Regions from separate parts of the Brachybacterium sacelli genome, predicted to be linked through region 2. Evidence: predicted binding sites of a transcription regulator. Region 2 holds the regulator's gene; the other holds the start of a gene.
What was found. Region 2 encodes LexA, which represses DNA repair genes until DNA is damaged. Its sites were predicted from a motif close to TCGAACANNTGTTCGA; they were not measured.

Region 1 (11,285 bases), on a different contig from region 2:
TGGAGCGCAGATCGGAGGCGGAGATCTCGGGGATCAGCGAGCCGCGGTCGGGCCAGTCGCGGTACAGGCCCTCGACATCGGTGAGCATCACGAGCTTCTCGGCGTCCAGCCCCTCCGCGAGCGCGGCGGCGGCGAGGTCGGCGTTGATGTTGAGCACCTCGCCGGTGGGGTCGCCGGCGGCGTCGACCTCGGGGGCGATCGAGGAGATCACCGGGATGCGGCCGCTGTCGAGCAGGTCGCTGATCGCATCGATGCGCACCCCGCTGACCGCGCCGACGTGCCCGAGGTCGACGTCCTCGCCGTCGACGACGGTGCCGCGCCGGGTCGCGGTGAACAGTCGCGCGTCCTCCCCCGACATCCCGACGGCGAAGGGGCCGTGATGATTGATGAGGCCGACGAGCTGGCGGCCCACCTGCCCGACCAGGACCATGCGCACCACGTCCATGGTGTCGGCGTCGGTGACGCGCAGACCGCCCTGAAAGGTGGAGTCGATGCCGACACGATCGAGCATCGAGCTGATCTGCGGTCCGCCGCCATGGACGACGACGACGTGGATCCCGGCCAGGCGCATGAAGACCATGTCGGCCGCGAAGCGGCGCCGCAGCCCCTCGTCCACCATGGCGTTGCCGCCGTACTTGACCACCACGATCCTGTCGCGGAAGCGCTGCATCCAGGGCATCGCCTCGATGAGCACCTCGGACTTCTCGCGTGCCTCGGTGCGGGCGGCGTCGAGCTGGGCGAGGGGGTTCTTGCCGACCAGCGGGCCGTCGTCGGTCGCCGACTGCGCGGCGCCGCCGGCGGCCGGGCTCGGCTCGGAGATCACGGGGGGCTCAGGAATCTCGGGGGTCTCGGGCTGCGGGGTCATGAGGAGTAGGCGCTGTTCTCTTCGACGTAGTCGTGGGTGAGGTCGTTGGTCCAGATGTCCCCGGTCGCCGAGCCGGCCCCGAGGTCGACCTCGATGACGGTCTCGCGGGGGGTCATGTCGACCTCGGAGCGGTCGCGGTGGGCGCCGCCCTCACGGCACACCTGCACACCGTTGACGTGCACCGAGAGGTCAGCGGGGTCGAAGGGGGCGTCGGCCTCGCTCACACACCCGGCGGCCGCCACGATCCGGCCCCAGTTCGGGTCGTTGCCGAAGATCGCGGCCTTGACCAGGTTGGAGCGCGCGATCTCGCGGGCGACGGCGAGGGCCGCGTCCTCGGTGCTCGCGGAGCGGACCACGACGTGGACGTCGTGGCCGGCGCCCTCGGCGTCGGCCACGAGCTGGCGGGCGAGGTCCGCGCTGACCGCGCGGACCGCCTCGGTGAGTTCCTCGACACCCACGGTGAGGCCACTGGCCCCGGAGGCCAGCAGGATCACGGTGTCGTTGGTCGACATGCAGGCGTCGGAGTCGACCCGGTCGAAGGTGGTGGAGGTCGCGGTGCGCAGCGCGGTCCGCGCGATCTCGGCGTCGACGTCCGCGTCGGTGGTGAGCACCACGAGCATCGTCGCGAGCTGGGGCGCGAGCATCCCGGCACCCTTGGCGATGCCGCCGACGACGACCCCGGATCCGGTCGTGGCCTCGGCGGTCTTCGGCACCGAGTCGGTGGTCATGATCGCCCGGGCAGCAGCGGTATCGGCCTCCGCGCCGGCTGCGAGCTGCACGGCCGCGGCGGTGGCGCCGGTCAGCAGCGGCTCCATCGGCAGCCGCTCGCCGATCAGCCCGGTAGAGCAGACCAGGACGTCCTGCGCGGAGACGTCGAGGACGCCGGCGAGGTGCTCGGCGGTGCGGTGGGTGTCGGCGAAGCCGTCGGGGCCGGTGCAAGCGTTGGCGCCGCCGGAGTTGAGCACCACGGCGCGGGCCCGGCCGTCGGCCACGGCGCGGCGCGACCAGAGGACGGGTGCGGCCTGCACGCGGTTGGCGGTGAACACCGCAGCGGCGGTGTCGCGAGGGCCGTCGTTGACGACGAGGGCGAGGTCCGGGGCGTCGGCGGACTTGATGCCGGCGTCGAGTCCGGCGGCACGGAAGCCGCGGGGGCGGGTGATCGACACGAGGTCTCCTCGGGCGGGACGGGGCCGACGGTGCGGGGCCGTGGGCTGGAGGGTGACAAGGGGCTGTGCTCAGCAGGATCGGCGAGATCGTCGCCGGCGGGTCAGGGGGCGATCGCGGTCCGGGTGAGGCCGGTGGTCTCGGGGATCCCGAGCGCGAGGTTCAGCGACTGGAGCGCGGCTCCGGCGGTTCCCTTGACCAGGTTGTCGATCGCCGCGATCACGGTGGCCTGGCCGCTGCGTCGGTCCGTCGCGGCGCCCAGGCGCACGGTGTTCGCCCCGACCACCTCGCCGGTCGAGGGGAAGACGCCCTCCTCGAGGACGGTGACGAAGTGCTCCTCGGCGTAGTCGGCGCGGAGGGTCTCGAGCAGGTCCGCGGTGGTGGCCGAGTCGCTGACCGGAGCGGTGATGACCGCGAGGATGCCGCGGCTCATGGGCACCAGCACGGGGGTGAAGCTCAGGCGGACGTCCTCGCGGCCGGAGGCGCGACGCAGGTTCTGGAGCACCTCGGGGATGTGGCGGTGGGTGCCGCCGACCGCGTAGGCGGACGCGGCGCCGGAGATCTCGCTGAACAGCAGGTGCTGCTTGGGTGAGCGGCCCGCACCGGAGGGGCCGACGGGCAGCACGGCGCTGAGCTGCGTGGCATCGAGCAGCCCGGCGCGCACGAGCGGGGCGAGGGCCAGGGAGACCGCGGTCGCGTTGCAGCCGGGGACGGCGATCTCCCGGGCGCCGACCAGCAGCTCGCGCTGACGGGTGCCGTCCGCCAGCGGCAGCTCGGGCATCCCGTAGGTCCAGGTGCCGGAGTGCTCACTGCGGTAGTACTCGGCCCAGTCCTCGGCGCTCTCGAGGCGATGGTCCGCGCCCAGGTCGAGGACCAGCACGTCGGGGTCCTCGGCCCGCAGGGCGGCGGCGATCTGTCCCGACTGCCCGTGAGGCAGGGCGAGGACCACCACGTCGTGCCCGCGCAGGGTCTCCACCGTGGTCTCCTGCAGCACGGGATCGCGGCCGAGATCGATGTGCGGGGCGACCTCGCTGAGACGCTTGCCGGCGCTCGAGTGCGCGGTGACCGTCGCGACCTCGATGCCGGGATGGCCGGCCAGCAGGCGCAGGGCCTCCCCGCCGGCGTAGCCGGAGGCCCCGACGACGGCCGCCCGCGGCAGGCGCGAGGGGGCGGCGCCCGCGGTCGAGGACGCGGCGGCGGTGGAGGGGACACCCGGTGCAGACGACATACCGGAAGTATATACAGCTGAGTGCATGATCAGCCAATGCAAAGTCTGCGGGCGCCGTCACACCGGGCGGCGCCTCGCTCAGGCCCGCAGCACTCCCCCGACAGCGGTACCGACCGTCGCGATGCAGCGCGCACGGGCCTCGCCGATCTCCTCCGCGCTCAGGGTGCCCTCGGACGAACGCAGCCGCACCGCGAAGGCCAGCGACTTCTTGCCGTCGCCGATCTGGTCCCCGGTGTAGACGTCGAAGAGGTGGACGTCCTCCGCGAGGTCGCCGATGCCCACCACGATCGCGGCCTCGACCGCGCTCGCCGGCACCGAATCCTCGACCACGAAGGCGAAGTCCTCCTTGGCCAGCGGGTACGTGGAGACCGGGGCGGCCCGCACGACGCCCGGCGCCGAGGCGATCAGCGCCTCGAGATCGAGCTCGAGTGCGCTCGCGCGCGCCGGGAGCGCGAACTCCTTGACCACAGCGGGGTGCAGCTCACCGGCGTGGCCGATGACGGCGGGCTCCCCGTCGGCCCCGGTGATGCGCAGCTCGCCGGCGCGACCGGGATGGAAGGGCGCGGACTCGACCTGGCGCACCTCGAGCCGGGCGCCGACGGCCGCGGCCGCGCGATGGGCGAGATCGAAGGCATCCGCCCAGCCCCAGGCTGCGGGCTCGCCCTGCCAGGAATCCGGCCCGGAGGCGCCGCCGACGACCGCGCCCAGTGCGCGCGTCTGCGCGGGAAGTGCGCCCAGGAGCTCCTCGAGCTCCGCATCGGTGGGGCGCTGCGCGGCCGGCGGGATCGGCGCGCGCGCCTCGCCGCCCCGGGCGATCGAGGTGGTGGCGACCTGGAAGATCGCGACCGACTCCTCACCACGGCCGAGGTTGCGCCGTGCCACCGGCAGCAGGGACTGCAGCAGCGAGGTGCGCAGCAGAGGCTCGTCGTCGGCCAGCGGGTTCAGCAGACGCACCGCGTCGCGCCGCACGTCGCCGGCCTCGTAACGGAGGGTGTCGAAGACGCCGGAGGCGACGAAGGGGTAGGAGGCGACCTCGGTCAGGCCCGCCTCGACGAGCGCCCGGTGGGCGTGCCGGCGAGCGCGCTGGGCGACCGTGAGTCCGCGGCCGCCGGGAGCCGTCGGCAGCACCGAGGGGATCTTCTCGTAGCCGACCAGTCTCGCGATCTCCTCGACCAGGTCCTCGCGGAGGGTGAGGTCCGGGCGCCAGCTCGGGGGCGTGACCACGAGGACGCCCTCCCCGCCGTCGTCGACCGTGCAGCCGATCCGCTCGAGGGCCCCGCGCACCTGCGCCGGCGAGTACTCGATGCCCACCACGCGCTCGGCGTCGCCGACGTCGAGGCGGATGGCGTCCGGCTCCTGGACCGCTCCCTCGTCGGTGCTCCGCGCGGCGATCTCGCCGCCGCCGAATCGCGCGATCAGCTGGGCGGCCCGGGAGGCGGCCACCAGCGGCAGCCGGGGATCCACGCCCCGCTCGAAGCGCTTGGAGGCCTCGGAGGGCAGACGGTGCCGACGTGCGGAGCGGGCCACCGTGACCGGCTCGAACGTCGCGGCCTCGAGAATGATGTCCTTCGTGGCTCCGGAGACCTCGGTGTCCTCGCCGCCCATGACGCCGGCGATGCCGAGCACTCGCGCGCCCTCACCGCCGTCGCTGTCGGTGATCAGCAGGTCCTCGGGATCGAGGGTGCGAGTGACGTCATCGAGCGTGGTGAGCTTCTCCCCACGACGGGCGCGGCGCACCACGATCGGGGCGACGACCTGCTCGGCGTCGTAGGCGTGCAGCGGCTGGCCGAAATCGAGCATCACGTAATTGGTGACGTCCACGATCAGGGAGATGGGTCGCATCCCCGCCTGGGTGAGACGGCGCGCCATCCAGCGGGGCGTCTGCGCGCTCGGATCCACGCCGCGCACTTCGAGGGCGACGAAACGGCTGCAGCCAGGGCGGTCGCGGACAGGAGCATCATCGCGCAGCTGCACGTCGACACCGGTCCCGTGCGGAGCGGCGAGGTCGACCGCGGTGACCGGATCGGTGAAGGCGGCGCCGGTGGCGTGGGAGTACTCACGAGCCACCCCGCGCATCGAGAAGCAGTACCCGCGGTCCGGGGTCACGTTGATCTCGACGATCTCGTCGGCGAGCCCCAGCAGGGCGATCGCGTCGTCCCCGGGCTCCGCCGTCACGCCCTCGGCGTGGCCGCGGCCCAGCACGATGATGCCGTCCTCGCCCGAAGGGTCCTCGCCCAGTCCCAGTTCCTGGCCCGAGCAGATCATGCCGTCGGAGGTGTGCCCGTAGGTCTTCCGGGCAGCGATCGCGAAGTCCCCGGGCAGCACCGTGCCGGGCAGGGAGACCACGACCAGGTCGCCGCGTTCGAAGTTGTGCGCGCCGCAGACGATGCCGCGGCTGGGCCGCTCCTGCCCGGGCTGGGGGTCCTCGGGGTCGTCGGCGGCCTCGTCGTGCTCGGGCCCGACGTCCACACGCACCCAGTTGATGGTCTTGCCGTTCTTCTGCGGCTCGCCCGCGAGGTCGAGCACGCGGCCGACGACGAGTGGGCCGGTCACCTGCGCGCCGATGATCGCCTCCTCCTCGAGGCCGACCCGCGAGAGGTCGGTGGCCACCTGCAGGGCCGAGGCGCCGGTGGGCAGGCTCACGTGCTCGGCGAGCCAGGTCAGGGGAATGCGTGGCATCTCAGATCTCCGTCCCGTAGTGCTGGGAGAAGCGGACGTCGCCCTCCACCATGTCGCGCATGTCCGCCACCCCGTTGCGGAGCATGAGCAGGCGCTCGATCCCGAGCCCGAAGGCGAAACCCTGGTACCGGTCGGGGTCCACCCCCGCGGCGCGCAGCACGTTCGGGTGGACCATGCCGCAGCCGCCCATCTCGATCCAGCCGGTGCCGCCGCAGACCCGGCAGGCGGGGTCGGCGTCATGGTCCGGACCCAGCCGTGCCTCGCAGTTGAAGCAGCGGAAATCCATCTCGGCACTGGGCTCGGTGAAGGGGAAGTGGTTGGGGCGCAGCCGCGTGATGGGCTGCCCGCCGAAGAGATGGGCCGCGAAGGCGTCCAGGGTCCCGACGAGATTCGCCATGGTCAGGTTCTCGTCGATCGCGAGCCCCTCGACCTGGTGGAACATCGGCGAGTGGGTGGCATCGATCTCGTCCGCGCGGTATACGGTGCCGGGGCAGATGACATACAGCGGGGCGCCGCGCTCGAGCATCGCGCGGATCTGGACCGGCGAGGTCTGGGTGCGCAGCAGCATCCCCGAGCCCTCGGGCGCGACGTACAGGGTGTCCTGCAGGGAACGGGACGGATGCTCGGGATCCGCGTTCAGCGCATCGAAGTTCAGCCAGGACGACTCGATCTCCGGGCCCTCGGCGACCTCCCAGCCGATCCCGACGAAGAAGTCGTCGATCCGGTCGGTGAGCGTCGTCAACGGGTGCGCGGCACCGCGGGGCCGCCGATCCGTCGGCAGCGTGACATCGACGGTCTCGGCGGCGAGCGCGGCCTCCTCCTCGGCGGCCGCGAGCTCCGCCTGGCGGGCGGCCAGCGCCTTCTGCACACGACCCTTGCCCTGGCCCACCAGCTTGCCGGCTGCCGCCTTCTGGTCCTTGGGCAGATCCTTGATCGCGCGGTTCGCGGACGTCAGCACGCTCGCATCGCCGACGTGCTCCGTCCGGACCTGCTTCAGGGTGGCGGTGTCGGGGGCGGCGGCGATCGCCGCGAGCGCGGCATCGATCGCGGCGGTGATGGTCGCCTCGTCGATCTGGGGCGCCTCGGGCGTGGGAGATGTGTCGGACACGGGCATCGCTTTCGTCGGCTGAGGTCCTCAGTGGTCACGGGTGCGCGGGCACCGGAAGGCGGGCACCGCGGACCATTCTAGGAGCCCCGGGGCCCGGACGACGGCCATGCCTGCAGCGGGCCCGCGGCCACCGCTCGCGCCGCCCCGGATCCCGGCCGACGACGGGCACCGCACCACCGCTCACGGATAGGCTGACCGGGAACCCCGACCTCGAAGGAGGCCAGCATGTCCTGGACCGTGAAGGGCGTCGTCGCCCACGCCGAGAAGCAGCCCGCCGAACTGGTCGACATCGTCGTGCCGGACCCGGGGCCGAACGATGTCGTCGTCGACATCGAGGCCACCGGCGTCTGCCACACCGATCTCGCCTATCGCGACGGCGGCATCAATGACGAGTTCCCCTTCCTGCTGGGCCACGAGTCCGCCGGCCGCGTCTCCGTGGTCGGCGAGAACGTCACCCATGTGGAAGTCGGCGACTACGTCGTGCTGAACTGGCGCGCCGTGTGCGGCGAGTGCCGTGCCTGCAAGAAGGGTGTGCAGCAGTACTGCTTCGCCACCCACAACGCGTCGAAGCCCATGACGCTGAGCGACGGCACCGAGCTGACGGCGGCGCTGGGCATCGGCTCCTTCGCCGAGAGGACGCTGGTCCACGAGGGCCAGTGCACCAAGGTCTCGCCGGAGGCCCCGGCAGAGGTCGTCGGACTGCTCGGCTGCGGCGTCATGGCCGGCATCGGCGCCGCGCTTAACACCGGTGCCGTCCAGCGCGGGGAGTCCATCGCGGTGATCGGCCTGGGCGGCGTGGGCTGCGCGGCGATCGCCGGAGCGGAGCTCGCCGGCGCCACCACGATCATCGGTCTGGACGTGGACGAGAAGAAGCTCGCGGCCGCCGAGGAGCTCGGCGCCACCCACACCCTGGCCACCAAGGACCTCTCCCCGCAGCAGGTCGCCACGAAGGTCCAGGAGCTCACCGGCGGCAACGGCGCGGACCTCGTCGTCGACGCCGTCGGCATCCCGCAGACCTACGAGACCGCGTTCTACGCGCGGGACCTCGCCGGTCGCGTCGTGCTGGTCGGGGTCCCGCGGCCGGACGTGGAGATCACGCTGCCGCTGCTGGACGTGTTCGGCCGGGGCGGCGCGCTGAAGTCCTCCTGGTACGGAGACTGCCTGCCCGAGCGCGACTTCCCCTACCTCACGGACCTGTTCCTGCAGGGCCGTCTGCCGCTGGACCGCTTCGTCACCGGACGCACCGACCTGCCCGGGGTCGACGCGGCCCTGGACTCCCTCCACGAGGGCGACACCCTGCGCACCGTGGCGGTGGTCGGCCGATGAGCGCTCGCCTGGACCACGCCACCACCTCCGGCACGTTCAGCCTCGACGGGGAGACCCATGAGGTCGACAACAACGTGTGGGTGCTCGGCGATGACGAGCAGTGCGTCGTGTTCGACGCCCCGCACGACGTGTCGACGGTCCGTGACCTGGTGGGAGAGCGCGAGTGCGTCGGCATCCTGCTGACCCACGCGCATGACGACCACGTCCGGATGGCCCCAGAGCTCTCCGAGGCGCTCGAGGCGCCGATCCTGCTGAACCCCGCCGATCGCGAGGTCTGGCAGCTCACCCACGGTGATCTCCCCTGGGACGGCGACGTCACCGACGGCGACATGTTCACCATCGCCGGCGTGGACCTCGAGGCCCTGCACACCCCTGGCCACTCCCCCGGCTCCACCTGCTACTACGTCGCGGAGCTCGGCGCGGTGTTCAGCGGGGACACGCTGTTCCAGGGCGGACCCGGGGCCACCGGACGCTCCTTCTCCTCGCGCGAGACGATCGAGCAGTCGGTCCGCGAGCGCCTCTTCGCACTGCCGGAGGACACGGTGGTGCACACGGGCCACGGCCCCGACACCACGATCGGCGCCGAGAAGGAGGCCGCTCGCGGCGAATGGCTGTGAGGGGCCCGATGAATGCGAGGGCTCAGGGACCTCGCTCCTGATGAGCACGCCTGCTGTCGTACGGCGGCGGTCGCAGAAGCGCGACCGCCGCCGTACGACGTCGGGTCGGTCAGCACCTCACCCTCCCTGCGGCGGATATGTATGCGCCGCGCCGATCGTCCAGGTGTTCGATCGCCTGTCGCAGCAGGTCAGAACCCGTGACGGGTTTTCCACAATCGCTCAGTCGTCACACCCCTCGCGGTAGAATAGGTCACATATTCGACGAGGCGGCGGGGCAGCTCCCGCCGAGGACTGCGAGGAGGCGAGAGGCGATGGGCGAGTTCGACGACAGCTCGGCCCCGTTCCTCCTCGCGCCTGCCGGTCCCGAGGCGGATGCAGCGCGGGAGAAGGCCGTGGCGCGCACGCGACGCCGTGCGGCGATCTCCCGCAACAGCGTCCGCCGAGCCGGCCTGGACCGCTCCCCGCACACGGCGCAGAAGCTGGCGGAGCTGTGGGACAGCGGCAGGCAGGACTCCTGCCGTCTCGCCGAGCGATACCGCGTCGTGATCGAGTCCTCGCAGGATCCGCTGGGTCCCGAGCTCGACAGGGACGGCGCCGCCATGGACGAGCTGCACGTCTCCCTCGCCCTGCGTTGCACGAGGGTGCAGGCCGCCCGCATGATCCGCGAATCGCACCGTGTCGGGGTCCTCCTCCACCGCAGCCTCGAGCGATTAGGCGAGGGGGACTTCCCGGTGGCGTGGTTCGAGCGACTTCTCGAGCGCACCGGGGATCTCGAGGACGATGCCGTGCGGGAGGTCGACGAGGCGCTCACGCTGGCGGACCTCGCCGTGAGCCCCGAGGCCTTCTCCCTCCGCCTGGGCCACCTGATCACCGCGGCGACCTCCCACAGCGCGCTCCCGGAGCACGCATCGCCCGAGGCCCGACGCCGCGTGGTCCTCGATCCGCCGCGCCCTGATGGCACCGGCTGCCTGCGCGTCATCGGTCCCATCCCCGAGGTGCTGGATCTCAGCCGTCGTCTCGATCAGGCCGCGCACGCCGTGAAGAACTCCCAGCTGGCCGCCCTGGAGGACGGCACCCCGCTGCCCGCGGACCCCGGGGGCGTCATCGAGAGCACCGGGGAGGTCCCGACGATCTCCGGGACCCGCTACACGGTGCTGATGGGCGCCGTTCTCGACACCGACGGGGTCGAGGTGCCCACCACCCGGTTCCGCGTGAACGTGACCGTCCCGTTCATGACGCTGCTCGGGGAATCCGACGCTCCCGGCGTGCTCGACGGCACCACGCCGATCCCGGCTGCGATGGCGCGCGACCTCGCCGGGCGCGAGAGCACCTGGTACAGGGTGCTCACCGACCCGACCTCCGGCCGCTTCCTGCCCCTCGCTGCGGATCGCTACCGTCCGAGCGCCGAGCAGCTGGAGCACCTCCGCCTTCGCCATCCCGTCTGCGCCGTGCCGGGCTGCAACCGACCCACCTCGTGGCTGGCGGAGACGGACCACCTCGAGGAGTTCGACCACGAGGACCCGTCCACCGGCGGGCGGACCGCGGTGGAGAACCTGCACGACCTCTGCCGCGAGCACCACCGGCTCAAGACCCTGGGCCTGCTCGATCCCGTGCGCGATGACCCGGCCGGGAAGACTTGGTGGGACGTGTCGGGGATGCTCATGACGATGCAGGAGGACGCACGCGACCTCGCCACCGATCAGGTCATCGCGGAGATGACCGCCGCCTGGGAGCAGTTCGAGACCAGGCGACGGATGCGCGAGGAGAGCGCGCGAGGACGACGCGAGGTCCAGGAACGGGGACTCTCCCCCGGTGACGAGGCCGCCGGGCCCGATGGCGAGGCCGGATGGTGGATCGGCCGCGGCGGCGAGCTCCATCCGCCCGAGAAGCCGCCGCCGTTCTGACCTGCCTACGGGACCCGATCAGCGCGTCGGCGTCTCGTCCCCGGGGCCGATCCCCGGCCGTTCACGTCTGGCACGGCGCTGCCCTGGAGCAGGTCACGCGGGTGGGTCCGTGGGGTCCTTCTCACCCTGCTGGTCGGGGGTCACGGACGGATCCGTCTGGTCCTGCGCGTCCTGCTGGACGGCGACCGTCGGAGAACCTGCGGCAGCCTGCGCCCCCTGCCCGGACCGCGGAGCCTCCGCAGTCGGCGGTACCTCTCCCCGCAGCCGCGCGAGATAGGCGTTGTAGGCCTCGAGCTCGGCCCCACCGTCGCGGTCGGCCTTGCGGTCGTACTGGCGGGCGTGACGGTCCTCGGACTGCATCCACATCGTGGCCATCAGGATCGCGTAGCCGAGG
Region 2 (11,285 bases):
CGACGCGCTCGAGGTCAGCTCGAGATCGCGCTCTGCCAATCGCACCGACAGCGGGAAGCGCCGGTCCTCGGTCGCCGGGGAAGGGGTGAAGTAGTGCTCGTCCACCTCAGCAGGATACGGACCCCACCGTCGCCTCCGCCCCGCCGCCGGCTCCGCCCAGCGCAAAATCACTCGACCACCGGGGCCCGGCGTGGGATTGTGGAGGAACCGCTCGTCCCCGACGCAAGGAGTGCCCCGATCGTGCCCATCGCCTTCCATCCCGAACCCGACTCCGACGCCGACGTCGACGGGACCACCACGGGAGGAACCGGGGCCGCGGCGCACACCGACAGCACCGACGGTGCCCGGCCCGCAGATGCCGCCCCGACCTCCCGTCGACGGGACCCGCTGACCGAGCGGATCCTCGCCCGCGGGGACGACTCGGTCGCCGCCGTCACCTACGGCTCCGACTCCGACGGTGCGCAGTACGACCTGGCCGACCGCCAGGCTCTGCGCCGCGTGGCGGGGCTGTCCACCGAGCTCGAGGACGTCACCGAGGTCGAGTACCGCCAGCTCCGCCTGGAGAACGTCGTGCTCGCCGGCCTGTACACCTCGGGCGACACCGCCCAGGCGGAGACCAGCCTGCACGAGCTCGCGGCGCTCGCCGAGACCGCTGGCTCCCAGGTGCTCGCCGGTGTGCTCCAGCGCCGCGCGCATCCCGATCCCGCCACGTTCCTGGGAAAGGGCAAGGCGGCAGAGCTCGCGGAGGTCGTCGCCGAGCACGGCGCCGACACCGTGATCGCCGACGGCGAGCTGGGCCCCGGCCAGCGCCGCGCGCTCGAGGACATCGTCAAGGTGAAGGTCATCGACCGCACCGCGCTGATCCTGGACATCTTCGCCCAGCACGCCAAGTCCCGCGAGGGCAAGGCCCAGGTGGAGCTCGCGCAGCTGGAGTACCTGCTGCCGCGGCTGCGCGGCTGGGGCGAGTCGATGTCGCGACAGGCCGGCGGCCGGGTCGCCGCCGGCGGGGCAGGGATGGGCTCGCGCGGACCCGGTGAGACCAAGATCGAGCTGGACCGCCGCCGCATCCGCGACCGCATGGCCAAGCTGCGCCGCGAGATCACGGCGATGACCCCGGGCCGAGACGCCCAGCGCGCCGATCGCAAGCGCAACCGGGTGCCCGCGGTCGCGATCGCCGGGTACACCAACGCGGGCAAGTCCTCGCTGCTGAACCGCCTCACCGGTGCCGGCGTGCTGGTCGAGAACGCGCTGTTCGCGACCCTCGATCCGACGGTGCGCCGCTCGCAGACCCCCGACGGCCGCGAGTTCACCTATGCCGATACCGTCGGTTTCGTGCGGCACCTGCCCACCCAGCTGGTGGAGGCCTTCCGCTCCACCCTCGAGGAGGTCGGGGACGCCGACCTGCTGCTGCATGTGGTCGATGCCTCGCATCCTGATCCCGAGGGACAGATCCTCGCCGTGCGCACCGTGCTCGGCGAGCTCGAGGGCTTCGACGTCCCCGAGATCGTCGTGCTCAACAAGGCGGACCTCGCCGAGCCCGAGACCCTCGCGCGCCTGCGCAGCCAGGTCGGGGAGTCGGCGGTCGTCTCCGCCCGCACGGGCATGGGCGTCGAGGAGCTGCGCGAGCTGATCGCGGAGCGCCTGCCGCGGCCCGCGGTCGAGATCGACTTGGTGGTGCCCTACTCCCGCGGCGACCTGGTCTCCCGGGTGCACACCACCGGCGAGGTCATCACCGAGGAGCACGTCATGGAGGGCACGCATCTGCATGCCCGCGTGGATGAGGCGCTCGCCGCAGAGCTGCACGGCGCGGCCTGACTAGGCGGGGGCGACGGCGCGGATATTCTGAGCCGATGACCACCGCCACCGCTCACCAGGCCGCCCCGGGGGCCGCCGACATCCAGCTGTCGACCCTCATGGACGCGGCGGTCTCGGCGATCGGCGGCACCCGACGGCCGGGCCAGCAGGCCATGGCCGAAGCGGTGGAGACGGCCATGTCCGGTGGTCGTCACCTGCTCGTGCAGGCCGGCACCGGCACCGGGAAGTCGCTCGGGTACCTGGTGCCCGCGCTGCGCCACGCCCTGGTCAGCCGTCGGCCCGTGGTGATCTCCACCGCCACGATCGCGCTGCAGACACAGATCGTGCGCAAGGACCTGCCGCGCCTGGTGGAATCCCTCGCCCCGCACCTTCCGCGCACGCCCACCTTCGCGCTGCTCAAGGGGCGGGCGAACTACCTCTGCCGCCACAAGCTCGACGGCGGTTACCCGGTGGACATCGATCCCGGGGCGCTGTTCGCCGAGGCCGCAGCCGATCCCGCCCGCGGCGGCAGTGAACGCCTGGGGGACCAGGTGCGTCGCCTGCGCGAATGGGCGGAGGAGACCGAAAGCGGCGACCGCGACTCCCTCGAGGACCCCGTCGCCGACCGCGCCTGGCGGCAGGTCTCCGTCACCGGATCCCAGTGCCTGGGGGGCACCTGTCCGATGGTGGAGTCCTGCTTCGCCGAGCGCAGTCGGGAGATCGCGCGCGAGGTCGACATCGTGGTGACCAACCACGCCCTTCTGGCCATCGACGCCTTCGACTCACACGGCATCATCCCGGACCACGACGTCGTGGTCTTCGACGAGGCGCACGACCTCACCGGACGCGTCACCGGCGCCGTCACCGAGGTCCTCACCCCGGGGATGCTGCGCGGGACCGTGCGCGAGCTGCGCAGCCTGGGGGTCGCGGCGATCGCCCTGGACGACGCCTCCGAAGAGCTGCGCGAGTCCCTCGAGCTCGCGCCGGACGGCCGAGTGCTCGGCGACCTGCCCGAGCGCCTCGCCGATGCCATCGGGCAGCTGCGCGTACAGGCGCGAACCGCCCACTCCGACGCGAAGGACGCCGGCGAGGACGGCTCCGCGGCCACCGCCGGCACCCGCAAGACGGTCCGGGCTAACCTGCAGGAGATCATCGACGTCTGCGAACGGCTCACGGCGCCGGGGGAGGACGACGTGGTCTCCGTCTCGCACTCGCAGGCCACCGGGCGCTCCAGCATCCAGGTGGCCCCGCTCAGCGTCGCCGCGGCGATGCGCGGTGCGATCCTCGAGGACCGCACCGCCGTGCTCACCTCGGCGACTCTCGCCCTCGGGGGCCATTTCGAACCCGCGGCGGGCGAGGTGGGGCTGGCCCGGGCCGATCGGACGGGCGAGGACCAGGTGCCGCCGGGAGACGATGCCGGCGCCTGGGCCGGTCTCGACGTGGGCAGCCCCTTCGCCTACCCCCGCCAGGGGATTCTCTACATGGCCCGCCATCTCCCGCAGCCCGGCCGGGACGGGCCCTCGCCGGCGATGCTCGACCATCTCACCGATCTCGTGGAGGCCTCCCGCGGTGGCGCGCTGTGCCTGTTCTCCTCGCGGCGCGGGGCGGAGCTCGCCGCCGAGCACGTGCGGGCGCGTCTCGACCTCACGATCGAGGTCCAGGGCGAGGACTCGATGGCGAACCTGGTGCGGAAGTTCCGCGATGACGAGGATGCCTCCCTGTTCGGAACCCTCACGCTGTGGCAGGGGGTGGACGTCTCGGGTCGCTCCCTGCGCCTGGTCACCATCGACCGGATCCCGTTCCCGCGGCCCGATGACCCGCTGACCTCCGCCCGCCAGGAGCGGATCGGCCGTCGCGGCGGCAACGGCTTCATGGCGGTCTCCGCGCAGCACGCCGCCCTGCTGCTGGCGCAGGGGGCGGGCCGCCTGATCCGCACCGACGAGGACCGTGGCATGGTCGCCGTGCTCGACCCGCGCCTGGCCACCGCCCGGTACGGGGGCTTCCTGCGGGAGGCGATGCCGCCTCTGTGGCCGACGGCGGATCCCGAGGTCGCCCTCGGTGCCCTGCGCCGCCTCGCCGAGGCGTGAGGCGCACGTGCCCGAGGAACTGAGCGCGGGACCCGGCGGCGCGGTGACGCGTCAGACCGCGCGCAGCACCGCGACGACCTTGCCGAGGATCTCGGCGTGGTCGCCCAGGATGGGCGCGAAGGCGGGGTTGTGGGGCATGAGCCACACGTGGTCATCGCGCTGGACGAAGGTCTTCACCGTGGCCTCCCCGTCGATCATGGCCGCGACGATCTCGCCCTTCTCGGCCGCCTGCTGACTGCGCACCACGACCCAGTCGCCGTCGCAGATGGCCGCGTCGATCATCGAGTCGCCGACGACCTGCAGCAGGAAGAGGTTCCCGTCGCCGACCAGACGCGAGGGGAGGGTGAAGACGTCCTCGACCTGCTCCTCGGCGGTGATCGGCACCCCGGCCGCGATGCGGCCGACCACGGGCACGGTGACGGATTCGGGGGCGATGTCGGGCACCGGCACGGGCGCGGGGGCGCCGTCGTCCTCGGGCATCACGACCTCCATGGCCCGCGGACGCTTCGGATCCCGGCGCAGGAAGCCCTTGCGCTCGAGCGCCTGGAGCTGGTGCGAGACCGAGGACGAGGAGGTCAGCCCCACCGCGTCACCGATCTCCCGCATCGTGGGCGGGTACCCGTGATCGGCGATCGCATCGTTGATGGTCTCGAGGACGAGGCGCTGGCGACGGGTGAGTCCCGCGGTGGCGGGATCGGCCGGGGCGTCGCCCCGCGACCGGATCGGCTGGGGGGTGCTCGGCGTCATCGTGCGGGCCTCCTGGCTTCGTCTGTCGGACCCTCGCGGTTCCGTTGTCCTGTCGCCCAGCCTAGGGCGGCGCGCACCCGATGCCAAACAGGTGTTCGAGATTCCTCTTGCGTGTCGCGCCGCCCTCCGGCTACAGTCGCACAAAGATTCGATCGAACAGGAGTTCGGACATGCCTACGGAAACCGCCCCGGTCCTTCCTTTCCCGCAGCACCACGACCAGCGCGATGCGCAGCCGTCTCGAGCGGATGTTCGACTCGAGCCCACCCGGCGGGGCCGCGCCCTGCTGACTCTGGTCGCATTCCTGCTCGGTCTGCTCGTCGCCGGCACGCTGCTGCTGGTGCTCGACGTGCCCACCGCGCTCGCGGGTTCCGAACCGGAGCATCCCGTGACCGTGACGGTCGAGGCGGGCGACACCCTGTGGGGCTATGCCGAGCAGTTCGCCCCCGCGCAGATGAGCGAGCAGGAGTACGTCGCGGCGGTGCGCAGTCTCAACCAGCTGCCCACCGGTCGGGTCACGGCCGGTCAGCAGATCGAGCTGCCGGCCGTGGAGGCCCTCGCGCGCTGACCGTGGGGCGTGCCGGTATCCTGACCGGATGCACTGCCCGTTCTGCCGCCATCCTGACTCCCGGGTCGTGGATTCGCGCACGTCCGACGACGGCGCGACCATCCGGCGCCGTCGCCAGTGCCCGAACTGCTCGCGGCGCTTCTCGACCTCCGAGACGGCCTCCCTGTCCGTGCTCAAGCGCTCCGGGGTCAGTGAACCGTTCAGTCGGACGAAGGTGATCTCCGGCGTGCGCAAGGCGTGTCAGGGGCGTCCCGTGAGCGACGACGAGCTGGCGCTGCTCGCCCAGCGGGTCGAGGAGACCATCCGCGCCAGCGGCCAGGCGGAGGTCGACGCCCACCAGGTGGGCCTGTCGATCCTCCAACCGCTGCAGGAGCTCGACCTGGTCGCCTACCTCCGGTTCGCGAGCGTCTACCAGGACTTCGACTCGCTCGAGGACTTCGAGAGCGAGATCGCCCGACTGCGGGCAGAGTCGGCGTCCGCCCGCGCCTGAGAGTCGGGCATTCCGGCTAAAGGACCATAGTTTCCGGGATTCTTCACAGATCGGTTCGAAGGGGCCGTCGGCTGTGCATAAGATATCCCTCGTGCACTCACGCAGTGCACGACCGATCGGCGGTCGCGGAGGGGAAGCCGCGGCCGCCGATCCCTGTCTCAGGAGGGCGCGATCCCCTCGGGCAGATCGCGGGAATGGACCACGCCGAGATGATGGGTCGTCCTGGTCATCGCCACGTAGAGATCGCCGGCGCCGTGGTCCTCGAGCAGCTCGGCCGGTTCGAGGACGATCACGCCGTCGAACTCCAGCCCCTTCGCCTCCTGCGCAGTCATGACGGCGACCTCGTCGTCCACGCCGGAGGATCCGGCGCCCGCCCGTGGCACGTCCTCGCGACGGTGCAGCTGCGCCAGGACCGCCTCGACGCGCTCGGCGATCGTGATCACGGCCAGCCGCCCGACATTGTCCGCGTACGCGGCAGCGACGGCCTCGGCCGTGCGCTCGGCGAGCTCGGTCGGCCCGGCCCGTTCGATGAGCGGATCGCGGTCGCCCTCTCGCACCGAGCTGACCTCGGTGACCGGCAGCCGATGCGCCTGGGCCATCGCCACGGCCCGGTCCATGATCCGCCGCGGGGTGCGGTAGTTGACGCTCAGGTGCTCGACCTGCAGCCGGTCCTGGATGTACGGGCCCAGGGCGTCGCTCCAGGACGAGGTGCCGCCGGCCGAGGAGGTCTGGGCGACGTCCCCGACCACGGTGAACGACTTCGTGGGGGCGCGCCGCATCAGGGCGCGCCAGCTCATGGGGGAGTGCTCCTGGGCCTCGTCGACCACGACGTGCCCGTAGGTCCAGCTGCGCTCGGCCGAGGCGCGCTCGGCGAGGGTGCGGCCGTCGCGGATCTGGCTGACCTGGTCGGCGAGGTCCTCGGCGCGCACGATGCCCGAGGTGTCGATGTTCTCGATGACCTTGCGGGCGTAGTCGACGTCGGCCTCCCGGCGGTCGGCGGCCTCGCGCGCCCGGGCCTCGGACGGTGCGGCGTCCTCGCCCAGCAGCTCGGCGACCTCGTCGAGCAGGGGGACGTCCTCGACGGTCCAGGGGGCGTCCTTGGCGCGGACCAGCAGATCGAGACGATCGGCGAGGGCCGGTGGCGCCGCGGCGCGCACGCGGTCCTCCCGCGCCAGCAGCACCCGCAGGAATCCCTGCGGCGTGTAGGGGAGCCAGGCGAGGTTCAGCTGACGCTTGACCTCGGGATCGTGGCGCAGGTCGGACAACAGGCCGGGACGGTCCTCGGGGACGACGGTGCTGCCGCGTGCGACAAGTGCCTCCTCATAGGCCTCGACCAGGCGGTCCATCGCGGCGCGCACGAACACGGCGCGGGCGGCGTTGTGCGGCTTGTGCGTGGCGCGGGCCTCGCGCCGGGCGGCGCGGAGAGCGTCTCGGGTCAGAGTGATCGGCGTGCCGTCGATCCGCAGCTCGATGTCGGCGGAAGGGACGATCTGGCGCTGCTTGACCGCGCGCGCGAGCAGCTCGGCCATCGCCACGTCGCCCTTGAGGCGGGCCACCTCGTCGGTGTCGTGGAGGAAGGTCTCGATGCCGGGGAACAGCTCGCCGGGGGTCAGCATGACCACGCCGGACTCCCCGAGGCTCGGCAGCACTCGCTCGATGTACCGCAGGAACCCGGGGGTCGGGGCCATGATCAGCACGCCGGTGTGCTCGAGCCGACGGCGATGGGTGTACAGCAGATAGGCCGCACGGTGCAGGGCGACGGCCGTCTTGCCGGTGCCGGGGCCGCCCTGGACCACGAGCACGCCACGGTTGGTGGAGCGGATGATGCGGTCCTGCTCCGACTGGATGGTCGCGACGATGTCGCCCATGCGCCCGGTGCGCTGGCCGGAGACCGCCGCCAGCAGGGCTCCCTCTCCCTGCAGCACCACGTCGTGGTGGTCGCCGTCGAGCACCGTCTGGTCCAGGACGTCGTCCTCGAGCCCGATCACGGTGCGTCCGCGGCTGATCAGGTGGCGGCGCAGCCGGACGTTCAGCCGGTCGGTGCTGGTGGCCTGGTAGAAGGCGGCCGCGGCGGGTGCGCGCCAGTCCACGAGGAGCTGCTCGCGATCCGCGGTGAACAGTCCGATGCGGCCGATGTAGCGGCGGGCGGCGTCGTCCGTGTCGAGCCGGCCGAAGACGACGCTGCGGGCGACGGAGCGCAGCAGGGCCAGGCGGTCCTCGTACAGCGCCATGAACGAGTCCCGTTCGGACCGGTTCTGGTGTGTCGAGGCGTGCTGCGAGGCCTGGATCCGCTCCAGATTGCCCTCGACCTGTTCGATGAGCTCATCGAGCCGCGCGTAGAGCCGGTCCGCGTAGGCCTGCTCGCGCGCGATCTCCCGGGCGATCTGCTCTTCCGCGTCGTCCACGGACCTGCCCCCTTCGACGGTTGATCCTCCCGCCGCCCAGGAGATTCCCGGGGTCGGCGAAGCACGGTGGTCCATTATGGTGGACAGGCCTGGATGCACGTGCCATCCGGGGCACCCAACCGGCCACGAGGGAGGAGACGCCGATGCGTGACCCACGTGACCTGTACCGGTACGAGGACGCCGAGGTGCTGGCGGCGGTGCCGCGCACCGGTCTGACCCTGGTCCACGCCCTGCCGGGCCTGGTCGACGCCGGCAACGCCTGCCGGATCGCCTCCACCTACCTGCGCGACGAGCTGCGGCATCTGCGGCTGGTCACCTTCGACATGGACGAGCTGCTCGACTACCGCGGCTCCCGCCCGCAGGCGGTGTTCGACGGCACTTCCTACACGAGCGTCGACATCACCGAGCTGACCCTGTCCCTCATGTACGACGAGGCCGACCGTCCGTTCCTCTTCCTCGACGGGCCGGAACCCGACCTGCAGTGGCGGCGCCTGTCCGAGGCGCTCATCGATCTGGTCGAGTTCTTCGACGTGGAGCGCGTGGTGGGCATGCAGGCGGTGCCCATGGCGGTCCCGCACACCCGTCCGATCGGGCTGATCGCCCATGCGAACGACCCCTCCCTGCTGGGGCGGCCCGGGGCGCGGCCGACGCCGGCGCCCGGCACCACCCCGGGGACCGACGGCGAGGAGGGCTCCGAGATCGTGGTGCCGGCGGCGTTCGGCGCTCTGCTCGAGCACCAGCTCGGACGCGCCGATCACCCGGCGATGGGCTACGCGGCCCAGATCCCGCACTACCTCACGCGGACCGACTTCCCGGCCGGGGCACTCGCCCTGCTGCGCCGGGTCAGCGATGCCGCCGGGCTCGACCTGCCGCTGGTGCACCTCGGCGACCTCACCGATGCGGCGACCGTCGCCCTGCAGGGGACGCTCGAGCAGAACGGGGAGGTGCGGCAGATCGTCAGCGCCCTCGAGGAGCAGTACGACTCCCTGAGCGAGGGCGGGGCCGCCTCCTCGCTGGCGACCACGATGGATCTGCCGACGGCGGACGAGATCGGCGAGCACTTCGAGCGGTTCCTCGCCGATCACGACGGCGACTGGCCGGACGATCCCCGTCAGCTGTGACCTCTCGGCGGTGCCGGTCGCGCCGAGTTGTTACTGCTTCGTGATCGCTGATCGCCGAACTCCGTGTGAACGAGGACACTGTCATGACAGAATGGCGGCGTTGCGGTGATGCAGGTCCGGCAGGACAGTCCGTCGATGGTGCCTCGGCACAGCAGTACGGCTTGCACCTGACGCCACCCGCCTCGGCGGGGGACGGCTTCACGCGGCGCCGCGATCGCGTACCGCGATCGTTGATGGACGACACAGAAGGTGACAGGTATGGCACAGGGCTCGGTCAAGTGGTTCAACGCCGAAAAGGGCTACGGATTCATCGAGATCGACGGAGGCGGCGCTGACGTCTTCGTGCATCACAGCAAGATCGACATGGACGGCTACCGCGCCCTCGACGAGGGTCAGCGCGTGGAGTTCGAGGTCAGCCAGGGTGACAAGGGGCCGCAGGCCGAGCAGGTCCGCCCTCTCTGATCCCGAGGACCCCGAGATCTCACGGGCCGGGCAGGAGCAGAAGCTCCTGCCCGGCCCGTCGTCGTCCGCGGGACGCAGCGGATCCGCGTCGAGGGCTCAGCCCTGTCCGCGGACCCGCCCGGCGCGGGCCAGCGCCTGGACCTGGGCGGGCTGCGCGAGCCGGACCGACACCGCGTCGGAGCGCAGTGCCCGATCGATCCCCGGGGGCAGTGGGCCGTCCGAGGCCAGCAGCACGCAGTTCCCGCGGCGCCTGCCCGACAGATGGGCGGGTTCGGCGATGACCCCGACGTGCGCGAACGCCGCCGAGAGGGTGGCGACCTCGCCGGCGATCAGCCCGGTCCCCGGCGGTGCTGCACAGTTGGCGAGGTAGAGCCCGCCGGGACGCAGCACCCTGGCCGCGTGCTCGGCGGCCCGCAGCGACGTCAGCGCCTCGGGCGTCGTGGCCCCCGCGAACACATCGCGCACCAGCACGTCGAAGCGGTCCTCGCGCCAGGACGCGAGTGCGTCCATCGCGTCGTCGACCCGGAGCCGCAGCTGGGGCGAGCGCGGCAGATCGAACCAGGTCCGCACCTGGTCGGCGAGCAGCTCGTCGAGCTCGACCACGATCTGCCGGGAGCGCGGATGACGCGCAGCGATCGCCCGGGGCAGCGAGCATCCGCCGCCGCCCAGATGGGCGAGCTGCGGGGCCCGGCCCTCCTCGAGGTCGAGATGGAGGTCGATGGCCAGCAGCATCCACCGCATGTACTCGAACACGAGATGCTCGGGGTCCGGGTGCAGGTGCGAGGAGGGCACGCCGTTGACGTCGAGCAGGACGGAACCGTCGTTCTCGAGCGTGAGGCGGGCGGTCCCTGTGGAGATCGGGATCTGGGCACCGAGCGGACCGAGGTGCTCGAAAGGGGCGTGGCGCACACGCTCGCGACGGGGCATCGCCCCACTCTAGGAGACTCTCTGAGGCCAGGCCGCGACCTTCCTCCCCAGCCCCTCCCCGTCCACCGCGGGCCCCCGCCCCGTTCGTCCGTCGGACCTGGCGCCTAGCGTTTCGGGCATCAGCAGTCGAGGCGTTCCTGCCCCCGGACGGGCGGCGGGGCCCACAGAGGGAGGAGCAGCGATGGCCACGACGACGTCCCGCCGCCGGGGGCAGGCCCGGGAGCTCCCCGCCGACGCCCGCGGCCTCCGCCTGCGGCTCGCGCACCTCGACCAGGACCAGGCGGACCTGGACCGGGCCCGCACCCTGCTCCGCCAGGGGAGCGACGTCGCGGCGAGCGATCCCCGCGAGGCCTTCGAGCTCGTGCACCGGGCAGCGCTGAGGGGCGCCGGAATCCTCGTCGCCCGGGCCAATCGCGACCGTCGACGCCGGCTCCCGCTGAACGTCTGGACCGCGCTGGAGAGGCTCGGTGGTGAGGAGGCCGAGCGGGCGAGCGCCCTCCCGCCGCTGGTGGCCGAGCGCGCGCGACTGGACCGCGACCCCTCGGCGCGTCCCGACCCGCGGCTGCTCGACGAGCACCTGCGGGACACCGGCCGGCACCTCGACGAGGTCTCCCGGCGTCTGGTCGCGGAGCTGCCGGAGCACGTCACCTCCCTGGCCGGATGACCTCCTCGGCCCGCCGGCCCGC

Region 1: JOF43_RS17020 (HNH endonuclease signature motif containing protein) is a predicted target of LexA. The motif match lies at 9,143-9,158, and genes of this name have one in related genera.

Annotation. Positions count from the first base shown of each region.
Region 1 covers NZ_JAGIOD010000002.1:611,551-622,835, reverse strand. The annotation lists gene argB (acetylglutamate kinase) at 1-865, opposite strand, end outside; gene argJ (bifunctional glutamate N-acetyltransferase/amino-acid acetyltransferase ArgJ) at 862-2,031, opposite strand; gene argC (N-acetyl-gamma-glutamyl-phosphate reductase) at 2,133-3,257, opposite strand; gene pheT (phenylalanine--tRNA ligase subunit beta) at 3,336-5,936, opposite strand; gene pheS (phenylalanine--tRNA ligase subunit alpha) at 5,938-7,044, opposite strand; gene JOF43_RS17030 (S-(hydroxymethyl)mycothiol dehydrogenase) at 7,270-8,370, shown strand; gene JOF43_RS17025 (MBL fold metallo-hydrolase) at 8,367-8,987, shown strand; gene JOF43_RS17020 (HNH endonuclease signature motif containing protein) at 9,299-10,891, shown strand; gene JOF43_RS17015 (bifunctional copper resistance protein CopD/cytochrome c oxidase assembly protein) at 10,985-11,285, opposite strand, start outside.
Region 2 covers NZ_JAGIOD010000001.1:2,361,252-2,372,536, forward strand. The annotation lists gene JOF43_RS10625 (class I SAM-dependent methyltransferase) at 1-105, opposite strand, end outside; gene hflX (GTPase HflX) at 241-1,815, shown strand; gene JOF43_RS10635 (ATP-dependent DNA helicase) at 1,851-3,881, shown strand; gene lexA (transcriptional repressor LexA) at 3,933-4,628, opposite strand; gene JOF43_RS10645 (LysM peptidoglycan-binding domain-containing protein) at 4,799-5,194, shown strand; gene nrdR (transcriptional regulator NrdR) at 5,223-5,684, shown strand; gene JOF43_RS10655 (HelD family protein) at 5,843-8,089, opposite strand; gene JOF43_RS10660 (PAC2 family protein) at 8,233-9,210, shown strand; gene JOF43_RS10665 (cold-shock protein) at 9,469-9,672, shown strand; gene JOF43_RS10670 (spermidine synthase) at 9,769-10,599, opposite strand; gene JOF43_RS10675 (SAV_6107 family HEPN domain-containing protein) at 10,781-11,263, shown strand.